Regions from separate parts of the Kocuria oceani genome, predicted to be linked through region 1. Evidence: riboswitches for the same ligand, from Rfam matches in the RefSeq annotation. Region 1 holds a riboswitch; the other holds the start of a gene.
The links. A riboswitch is a leader RNA that binds a small molecule or an ion and turns the genes downstream of it on or off. The one in region 1 is predicted to bind S-adenosylmethionine.
Positions count from the first base shown of each region.

Region 2: another riboswitch for S-adenosylmethionine. It lies ahead of PU704_RS01575 (cobalamin-independent methionine synthase II family protein); the one in region 1 lies ahead of PU704_RS18815 (acyl-CoA dehydrogenase family protein).

Region 1 is NZ_JARAMH010000030.1:9,698-14,273, forward strand. Features, by position in the region: gene PU704_RS18810 (MFS transporter) at 1-1,426, opposite strand, end outside; gene PU704_RS18815 (acyl-CoA dehydrogenase family protein) at 1,430-2,782, opposite strand; SAM riboswitch class I at 2,895-2,989, opposite strand; gene moeB (molybdopterin-synthase adenylyltransferase MoeB) at 3,152-4,330, opposite strand; gene PU704_RS18825 (thiazole synthase) at 4,327-4,576, opposite strand, start outside.
Region 2 is NZ_JARAMH010000001.1:317,360-321,935, reverse strand. Features, by position in the region: gene PU704_RS01590 (CoA transferase subunit A) at 1-280, opposite strand, end outside; gene PU704_RS01585 (IclR family transcriptional regulator) at 424-1,203, shown strand; gene PU704_RS01580 (3-hydroxybutyrate dehydrogenase) at 1,220-1,975, opposite strand; SAM riboswitch class I at 2,148-2,252, shown strand; gene PU704_RS01575 (cobalamin-independent methionine synthase II family protein) at 2,265-3,482, shown strand; gene PU704_RS01570 (cobalamin-independent methionine synthase II family protein) at 3,558-4,576, shown strand, end outside.

The sequences.
Region 1 (4,576 bases):
TGGGGGAGTCGGTCCGGAGGGGGCCGTCGGAAGCTGGGACGGCCCCGGTCGAGCCGGCTCGGGCGGAGCCGGCGTGCAGGTCGGTGAGCTCGGTGCCGCGCTGCTCGCGGGCGGGGTCCTTCGCGGCCAGGGCGGCGACGACGGAGAGCACGGAGAGTCCGGAGAGGTACCCGGCGATCAGCCACGGGGTGTTCCCGCCGGCGGCGAACAGCAGGGCGGCGATCATCGGCATCAGCCCCCCGCCCAGGACCGTGCCGACCTGGTAGCCGAAGCTCACCCCGGAGTACCGCACGTGCACGGGGAACTGCTCGGCGAACCAGGCCGCCTGCGGCCCGTAGATCGCGTCGTGGACGAGGTTGATGCCGAGCACGACCACGAGCGGCAGCAGGGCGAGCGGGCCGGCGTCGAGGAAGGCGAACAGCACCCAGCCGAAGACGCCGATCGCCGCGTAGGCGGTCACCGAGACGACCTTGCGGCCCACCCGGTCGGACAGCCAGCCCCAGAAGGGGGTGGTGAACAGGCCGATGGCGGAGGCGATCATCACCGCGGTCACGCCGGAGGCGCTGTCCCCGCGCACGTCCCGCAGATAGGTCAGCATGTACACCGTCACCAGGTAGTAGACGGCGTTCTGCGCCAGGCGCAGGCCGATCGTGACCAGCAGCGGGCGGCGGTGGTGGAGCAGCAGCTCCCGCAGGGGGGCGGTGGCCACGTTGCCCGAGGCCCGGTGCTCCAGGAACTCCGGGGCGTCGGCCACGCCGAGGCGGATCCACAGGCCGACCGCCACGAGCAGGGCCGAGAGCAGGAAGGGGATGCGCCAGCCGTAGGCGGCGAACTGCTCCGCGCTCATGACGTGCTGCACGACGAAGAACGCCCCGGTGGCCAGCAGCATGCCGGCCGAGGAGCCGATCTGGGTGAAGGAGCCGAAGAACCCGCGGTGCCGGGCCGGGGAGTGCTCCACGCTCAGCAGCGCGGAGCCGCCCCACTCGGCCCCGGCGGACAGGCCCTGGAGGATGCGCAGGACGACGAGCCCGACGACGGCCCACCAGCCGATCACCTCGTAGGTCGGCAGCAGGCCGATCAGGGTGGAGGCCACGCCCATGAGCAGCAGGGAGGCCACCAGCAGGGCCTTGCGGCCGATCCGGTCGCCCAGGTGGCCGGCGACGATCCCGCCCAGGGGCCGGGCGATCACCCCGACGGCGAGGGTGGCGAAGGAGGCGACGATGCCGCCGAGCTCGGTGGCCATGGGGAAGAACTGGACGTTGAAGACCAGGGCGGCGGCGGTGCCGTAGAGGTAGAAGTCGTACCACTCGATGGTGGTGCCGGCGAAGGCCGAGGCCAGGACGCGCTTCTTGCCGTGGACGACGCTCGTGCGTCCCGCGGCGGCCGCGGTCGGGGCCGGGATCGTGGTCGGGGGCGGGGTGGACATGCGTCAGGCTCCTGGGGTTCGGTCGGCGTCGGTCCCGGCACCGGTCCTGGCGTCGCCGATGGCGTTCAGGCCCTCCGGCAGGGTGCCGTTGATGAGGTAGTCGCCGAGGGCGCGGGCGCGGAAGGCGATCGGGTTGTGGGTGGCCACGGTCTGGGCGTTGCGCCAGTGCCGGTCCAGGCCCTTGGCGGTGGACGTGGCGGAGGCGCCCACGGTGAGGAACAGGTCCTGGGCCGCGCCGAGGGCCAGCTCCGGCACGGTGACCTGGGCGTGCTCCACGGCGATCTCGGACCCGTGCAGCGCCGCCGGGAGGGCGCCGGTGAAGTCCGGCCGGTCGGCGCCGGTGGTGACGGCGGCGGCGATCCCGGCGTCCAGGGCGCGGGCGGCGTGCAGCACGGTGGCCTCGGCGGCGAAGGCCTTGGCGGAGATCCGGCCGGTGGCCTCCTGGATCAGCGGGTCCTCGCGGAACGGCAGGCCGAGCCCGGTGTTGAAGGTCCGCCGGCGGCCGGCGATGGTCTCCACGGCGTCCCGCCGGGCGGCGCGGGCGACGCCGGCCAGCACGGCCAGCAGCACGAGCTGGAAGAAGGCGGCCTCGTGGACGGCCTCCGCGCTGCCGGCGGCGCGGTCCAGCACGGCGTCGTCCGGGACGCGCACGCGGTCGAAGACCGCGGTGCCGGTGCCGGTGAGCTTCTGCCCGAAGCCGTCCCAGTCGTCCTCGAGGGTGACCCCCTGGGCGTCCGTGGCGACGACGGCGAAGCGGCGTCCGTCCCGGCCGTCGAGGGCGGCCGAGACGCGGGTGTAGTCGCAGAAGACGGAGCCGGTGGCGTAGAACTTCCGGCCGGTGATCTCCCACCCCTCGGCGGTGCGGCGCAGCACGGTGTTCAGGGTGCCGAGCGCGTTGCCGCCCTTCTCCGTGGAGGCGTTGCCCACGGTGGCCCCGGCCAGCACCCGCGGATACCAGACGTCCTGGAGCTCCCGGGGCAGGAAGCGCAGGGACTCCACGAAGCCGGCGTGGGAGCGGTAGAGGTGGGCGATGTTGGAGTCGGCCTCGGCCAGGTCGACCAGCAGCCGGGTGAAGTCCTCGATGCTGACCCCGGGACCGCCGTGGGCCGCCGGGACGCGCAGGGCGCCGAACCCGGCCCGGTCCAGCCGGCCGACCTCCTCGTAGGGCAGCGCGCGGCGGAGGTCCCGGTCCAGGGAGCCGGCGGCGATCTCCGTGAACAGCGGCCCGAAGCGCTCCTTCAGCCCGGCGTAGTCCACCGGCAGGCCGGCAGGGTCCGTGCCGGCAGGGTCCGTGCCGGCGGGGTCCGTGCCGGCGCCGGGACGGGTGGGAGTCCTCTCGGCCGTGGTGCGGGTCATGCGGTGGTCCTCTCGGTCGCACCGAGGAGGGCCGGCCGTGCGGTCACGCCAGGGGCGGGCCCGGTGGCGGCAGCGCGGGGGCCGACGTCACGGAGCGACTGCAGATCCGGGATCTCCATCGGTTCTGGCCTTAGCACCCTGACCCCTGCGAAGGACGGGTTGCTGCGGCGTCGTCGAGCCAGATCTCTCGGCCGCTCTGAATGGGACGGATGACATCGCACCAGACCGCCGGGGTGCGGAGCCACCCGATGACGGCCGCATGTCGTCGGATGTCATGCTGACGTCACAGACGGTCATGTCCTCCCGGGTGGTGTAGGAATCCGCCGCGGGACCCCGCCCGGCCGGAGAAGGGGAGCGCCGCGCATCCGCTCAGTATCGCGGCCGGTCCGGCTCCACCTGCTCCGCCCAGGCGAGCACCCCGCCCTCGAGGTGGCGGATCCGCTCCTCCCGCCCGGCGTAGAACGGGCGCAGCGCGGCCAGGGCGGTCGCCGAGCGGGCGCCGGCCTTGCAGTGCAGCACGAGGTCCGCGCCGCGCGCCTCCGGCGGCAGGGCGTCCGGCCCCCGGTCCAGCAGCTCCTGGAGCGGCACGGCCACGGCGCCGGGGATCGCCAGGAGCTGCCGTTCCCAGTCCTCCCGCACGTCGACCAGCACGAAGGCCGTCTCTCCGCGCGCCCGCCGCTCCAGCAGCCGGGCCAGCTCGCCCGCCGCGACCGTCTCGGCGGGCTCCGCGCCGCCGGCCGGCGGACGGACGGCCACGGGCTCGGCGACGGCGGTGACCGGGGCGGCGTCCGGGTCCGGGTCCAGGCGCATCTCGCGCCAGGTCATCGCCAGGGCGTCGTGCAGCAGCACCCGCCCGAGCAGGGGCTCGCCGGTGCCGGTGATCAGCTTGACCGCCTCGGTGACCATCACCGCGCCCACGGTGGCGGGGAGCATGCCGAAGACCCCGCCCTCGGCGCAGCTGGGCACCTCCCCGTCCGGCGGCGCCTCGGGGTAGAGGTCCCGGTAGGTGGGCCCGTGGCCGGCCCAGAAGACGCTGACCTGCCCCTCGAAGCGCAGGATGGAGCCCCACACGCAGGGGATCCCGGTCAGGGCGGCGGCGTCGCTGACCACGTAGCGGGTCGCGAAGTTGTCCGCGCCGTCGAGGACGAGGTCGTACTGCCCGAGGATCCGCACGGCGTTGTCCGCCGTGAGCCGGCAGGGATGGGTGCGGACCCGCACGAGCGGGTTGAGGGCGGTCACGGCCTCCGCGGCGGACTCCGCCTTGGGCCGGCCGACGTCGGCGGTGCGGTGCACCACCTGGCGCTGCAGGTTGGAGACCGCCACGACGTCGTCGTCGACGATCCCCAGCGTCCCCACGCCGGCCGCGGCGAGGTACTGCAGGGCCGGGGCGCCCAGTCCGCCCGCGCCGACCACGAGCACCCGGGCGCTGCCGAGCCGGCGCTGGCCGAGCGGGCCGATCCCGGGCAGGGTCAGGTGCCGGGCGTAGCGCTCGAGCTCCGCACGGGTCAGTTCGGGGCCGGGCTCCACGAGCGGGGGCAGCGCGCTCACGGGCGCTCCCCCACGGGCGCCCAGTCCCCGCGCGGGACGTCCGCCGGACCGGCGGACGCACCGGCGGACGGACCGGCGTCGGGCGCGTCCGTGTCGATCCGCCCGGCCATCGGCGAGGACGCCTGGGCGTGCCGGCGGGCCGGGATCCGGCCGGCGCGGGCGGCCAGCCGCCCGGCGGCCACGGCGTGGCGCATCGCGGTGGCCATGGCCACCGGGTCCTGGGCCCGGGTCACGGCGCTGGCCAGC
Region 2 (4,576 bases), on a different contig from region 1:
GCTCGCCGTCCAGGTACTGCTGGGCGAAGAGCTTGTTCTCGCCCACGTAGGAGGCGAGCACCTTCGTCACCTGGTGGTTCTCCAGCAGCACCCCGAGGCCCTTGCCGTCCACGCCCATGTTGTTGGAGACCACCGTGAGACCGGTGACCCCGGAGTCGCGGACCGCCTCGATGAGGTCCCGCGGGATCCCGCTGAGCCCGAACCCGCCGACGGCGAGCGTCATGCCGTCCCGCAGCTGCTCCGCCAGCAGCCCGGCGGCGTTGTCGATGACCTTGGACACCCTTGTCCCTTCCTGTCGGTGATCTGTGACCCAGGACTCAATCTAGGAACACCCCACATACCGGTCAACCGGTGCGCCGGGATCCCGCGGGCTTTCCTCAGCATCCGGCCATCAGGTCGCGCAATGTCCATATAGTGGAGTTCATGACGGGAAAGGTCGGGGCCGGCCCGGGCACCCAGGTGGTCCACCGCGTCGCGCAGCTGCTGCGCGCCGTCGCGGGGCGGGAGGAGGGCAGCACCGTGGCGGAGCTCGCGGCGGCGACCGGGCTGACGCGCCCCACCGTGCACCGCCTCCTGACGGGCCTGGCCGAGGAGGGGCTCGTGGACCGCCCGGCCGGCAGCACGGCGTGGCAGCTCGGCCCGGAGCTCTACGTGCTGGGCGCGGTCGCGGCCCACCGCTACCCGATCCGGGAGCTGGCCGGACCGTCGCTGCGCCGGCTCGCCGAGGCCACGGGGGAGAGCGCGTTCCTCTCGGCCCGCCGCGGACCCGAGACCGTGTGCCTGGCCCGGGTCGAGGGGGCCTTCCCGATCCGCTCCCACGTGCTGTACGAGGGCCTGCGGCTGCCGCTGGGCGTGGCCTCGGCCGGCTTGGCGGTCCTGGCCCACCTGCCGGACGCGGAGGTGGAGCGGATCCTCGCCGCCACGCCCGCCGCCCGCGCCGAGTGGGGCCCGCTGCACACCCCCGAGCGGATCCGCGAGCTGCTGGAGGACGTGCGGCGGGAGGGCTTCGCGGTGAACCCGGGACTGATCGTGGAGGGCAGCTGGGGCATGGCCGCGGCCGTCTTCGACACGACCGGCGCCCCCGTCTACGCCCTGAGCCTCACCGGGATCGAGCCCCGCTTCGCCGGGGAGCGCCGCGGGCTCCTGGGGCGGGCGCTGCTCACGGAGGCCCACCGGCTCTCCCGGGAGCTCGGCCACCGCTGAGCGGCCCCCGGCCCGCTCAGCGCGCCGTCCAGCCGCCGTCCATCGTGTAGGACGCGCCGGTGACCATGGCGGCGTGCGGTCCGGCCAGCCACGCCACGAGGCTGCCGACGTCCTCGGGCTCCACGAGCTTCTTCACCGGCGTCTCGCCGAGCATGATCCGCTCCACGACCTCGGCCTCGGGGATCCCGTGCACCCTGGCCTGGTCCGCGACCTGCTTCTCCACCAGCGGGGTGCGCACGTAACCGGGGTTGACGCAGTTGCTGGTCACCCCGTGCGCCGCCCCCTCCAGGGCCACGGTCTTGGACAGCCCCTCGAGGCCGTGCTTGGCCGCGACGTAGGCGCTCTTGTAGGGGGAGGCCCGCAGCCCGTGCACGGAGGAGATGTTCACGACCCGCCCCCAGCCCCGCTCGTACATGTGCGGCAGGGCCGCGCGCACCAGCAGGAACGGGCTCTCGAGCATGAGCACGAGGATCCGGTGGAAGTCGGCGGGGTCGAAGTCCTGGATCGGGGCGACCTTCTGGATGCCGGCGTTGTTCACCAGCACGTCCACCTCCAGACTCAGCCCGGCCAGCGCCGCGGTGTCGAGCAGGTCGACGGCCCACGCCCGCCCCTCGAGCTCGTCCGCGACCCGCTGCGCACCGGCCTCGTCGACGTCGGCCACCACCACGTGCGCCCCGGCGCCCGCCAGAGCCCGGGCCGCGGCCAGCCCGATGCCGCTCGCTCCACCGGTCACCAGCGCGGTGCGGCCCTCGAGGCCGTGGTCCTGGAACATGGGGAACCTTCCTTCCGTCCGCCGCGCCCACAGGGTCCGGGGCACCGGTCACCGTCACGGTATGTGATCCGGAGCACGACGGCGAGCAGGGACCCGCGCGTCACACGGCGTCATGCCCGTCACGCGGCTCCCGAATGGCGCAACGTCCCGGCCGTGGGATTGGATGGGGTCGTCACCATCCAGAGCGGCCGAGAGACCTGGCTCGACGACGCCGCAGCAACCCGCACGGACGGCCCCGCGCCCTCCGCCCCGGTGCTACCGCCAGGACCGATGGAAAGGACAGCGCCCCATGCTGCACAGTGCCGACCGCATCCTCACGTCCCACGCCGGGTCCCTCCCCCGGACCCCGGAGCTGCTGCAGGCCAACGAGGCCCGCCTCCCGGGCGCGGCCGGTACCGAGGAGTTCGACCGCCTGCTGCGGGACGCCGTCGTGGACGTCGTGCGCCGCCAGCGCGAGGCCGGCATCGACGTGGTCAACGACGGCGAGTACGGCCACGCGATGACCCACTCGGTGGACTACGGCGCGTGGTGGACCTACTCCTTCGACCGCACGGGCGGGCTCGAGATCGTCGACGACAACGACATCCACGTCCCGAAGCGCTCGGCCCCCGGCAGCGTGGTGCTCACGAGCTTCCTGGACCGGCGGGACCTCGCCGCCTTCCACGACGCCTACACGGACCCCTCCTCCGGCATCCACCTGGCCGACCCCGACCTGCCGCCGCCCGTGTTCCCGGCCGCGACCGGCCCGCTCTCCTACACCGGCCAGGCCGCGGTGGCCTCCGACGTCGCGGGCCTCACCGCCGCGCTGCGGGAGACGGGGGCGGCCGAGGGCTTCGTCGCCGCCCTGTCCCCCGGCTCGGCCGCGCGGATCGGCAACCACCACTACGCGAGCGAGGAGGAGTTCCTCTACGCGTGGGCGGACGTGCTGCGCGAGGAGTACACCGCGATCCTCGACGCCGGCCTGGTGCTGCAGATCGACGACCCCTCCATCGCCGAGTCCTGGGACCAGATCAACCCGGAGCCGGCCGTCGAGGACTACCGGCGCTTCGTCCAGGTACGGGTGGAGGCCCTCAACCACGCCCTGCGCGGCCTGCCCCAGGATCGGATCCGCTTCCACCTGTGCTGGGGCTCCTGGCACGGCCCGCACACCACGGACCTCGAGTTCAGGTACCTGGTGGACCTGCTGCTCTCGATCGACGCGGGCGCCTACTCCTTCGAGGGCGCCAACGCCCGGCACGAGCACGAGTGGAAGGTCTGGGAGGACCACGCCCTGCCCGAGGGCAAGCTGATCCTGCCCGGCGTGGTCTCGCACGCCACCAACGTCGTGGAGCACCCCGAGCTCGTCGCCGACCGGATCGAGCGCTACGCGAGGCTCGTGGGGCGCGAGAACGTCATCGCCTCGACCGACTGCGGCCTGGGCGGGCGGGTGCACCCGCAGATCGCGTGGGCGAAGCTCGAGACGCTCGCCCGCGGCGCCGAGCTCGCCTCGCGCCGGCTCTGGGCCTGAGCGCCCCGCTTCCCCCCGCCCCCGCCACCCTTCCCCGCTGCCCGCCCCCGCCGCCCCACTCCGAGGAGCACCTCCATGACCCTGCAGAACACCGACCGCGTGCAGACCACCCATGTGGGCTCCCTGCCCCGGATCCCCCGCCTCCTGGAGGCCAACCGGCAGCACGCCCAGGGGGCGATCACGTTCGAGCAGCTCACGGACGAGCTCGCCACGGGCGTCGAGGACGTCGTGCGGCGCCAGCGGGAGACCGGCGTGGACGTCGTCAACGACGGCGAGTACGGGCACACGATGTCCAGCGCCGTCGACTACGGGGCCTGGTGGAACTACTCCTTCTCGCGCCTCGGAGGGCTGACGCCCACGGACGAGGACCGGTGGGCGTCCACGGAGCGCCGCCGCTCCTCGCCCGGACACGTGGTGCTCACCAGCTTCCCGGACCGCCGGGACCGGGAGCGGTTCCGGGAGGCGTACGAGGACCCGGCGTCGGGCATCCTCACCGGGCGCTCCTCGACCGCGCAGCCGAAGATCACCGGGCCGCTGACCTACACCGGCCAGGAGGCGGTGGCCTCCGACGTCCGCAACCTCAAGGCCGCCATGGCGGCCACGGGCGCGGAGACCGGGTTCGTCGCCGCGCTGTCCCCCGGCTCCTGCGCGCGCGTGACCAACGAGTACTACCGGACCGACGAGGAGCTCGTGTACGCGTGCGCCGACGCGATGCGGGAGGAGTACCTGGCGATCACCGGCGCCGGGCTGATCGTGCAGATCGACGACCCCTCCATCGCGGAGTCCTGGGACCAGGTCAACCCGGAGCCCACGGTGGAGGACTACTTGGCGTTCACCCGGCTGCGCGTCGAGGCCCTCAACCACGCGCTGCGCGGGATCCCCGAGGAGCAGGTGCGCTTCCACCTGTGCTGGGGCTCCTGGCACGGCCCGCACACCACGGACCTCGAGCTCAAGCACCTCGTGGACCTCATGCTGACCATCGAGGCCGGCGGCTACACCTTCGAGGGCGCCTCCGCCCGCCACGCCCACGAGTGGAAGGTCTGGAAGGAGCACCCGCTGCCCGAGGGCCGGGTGATCATCCCCGGAGTGGTCTC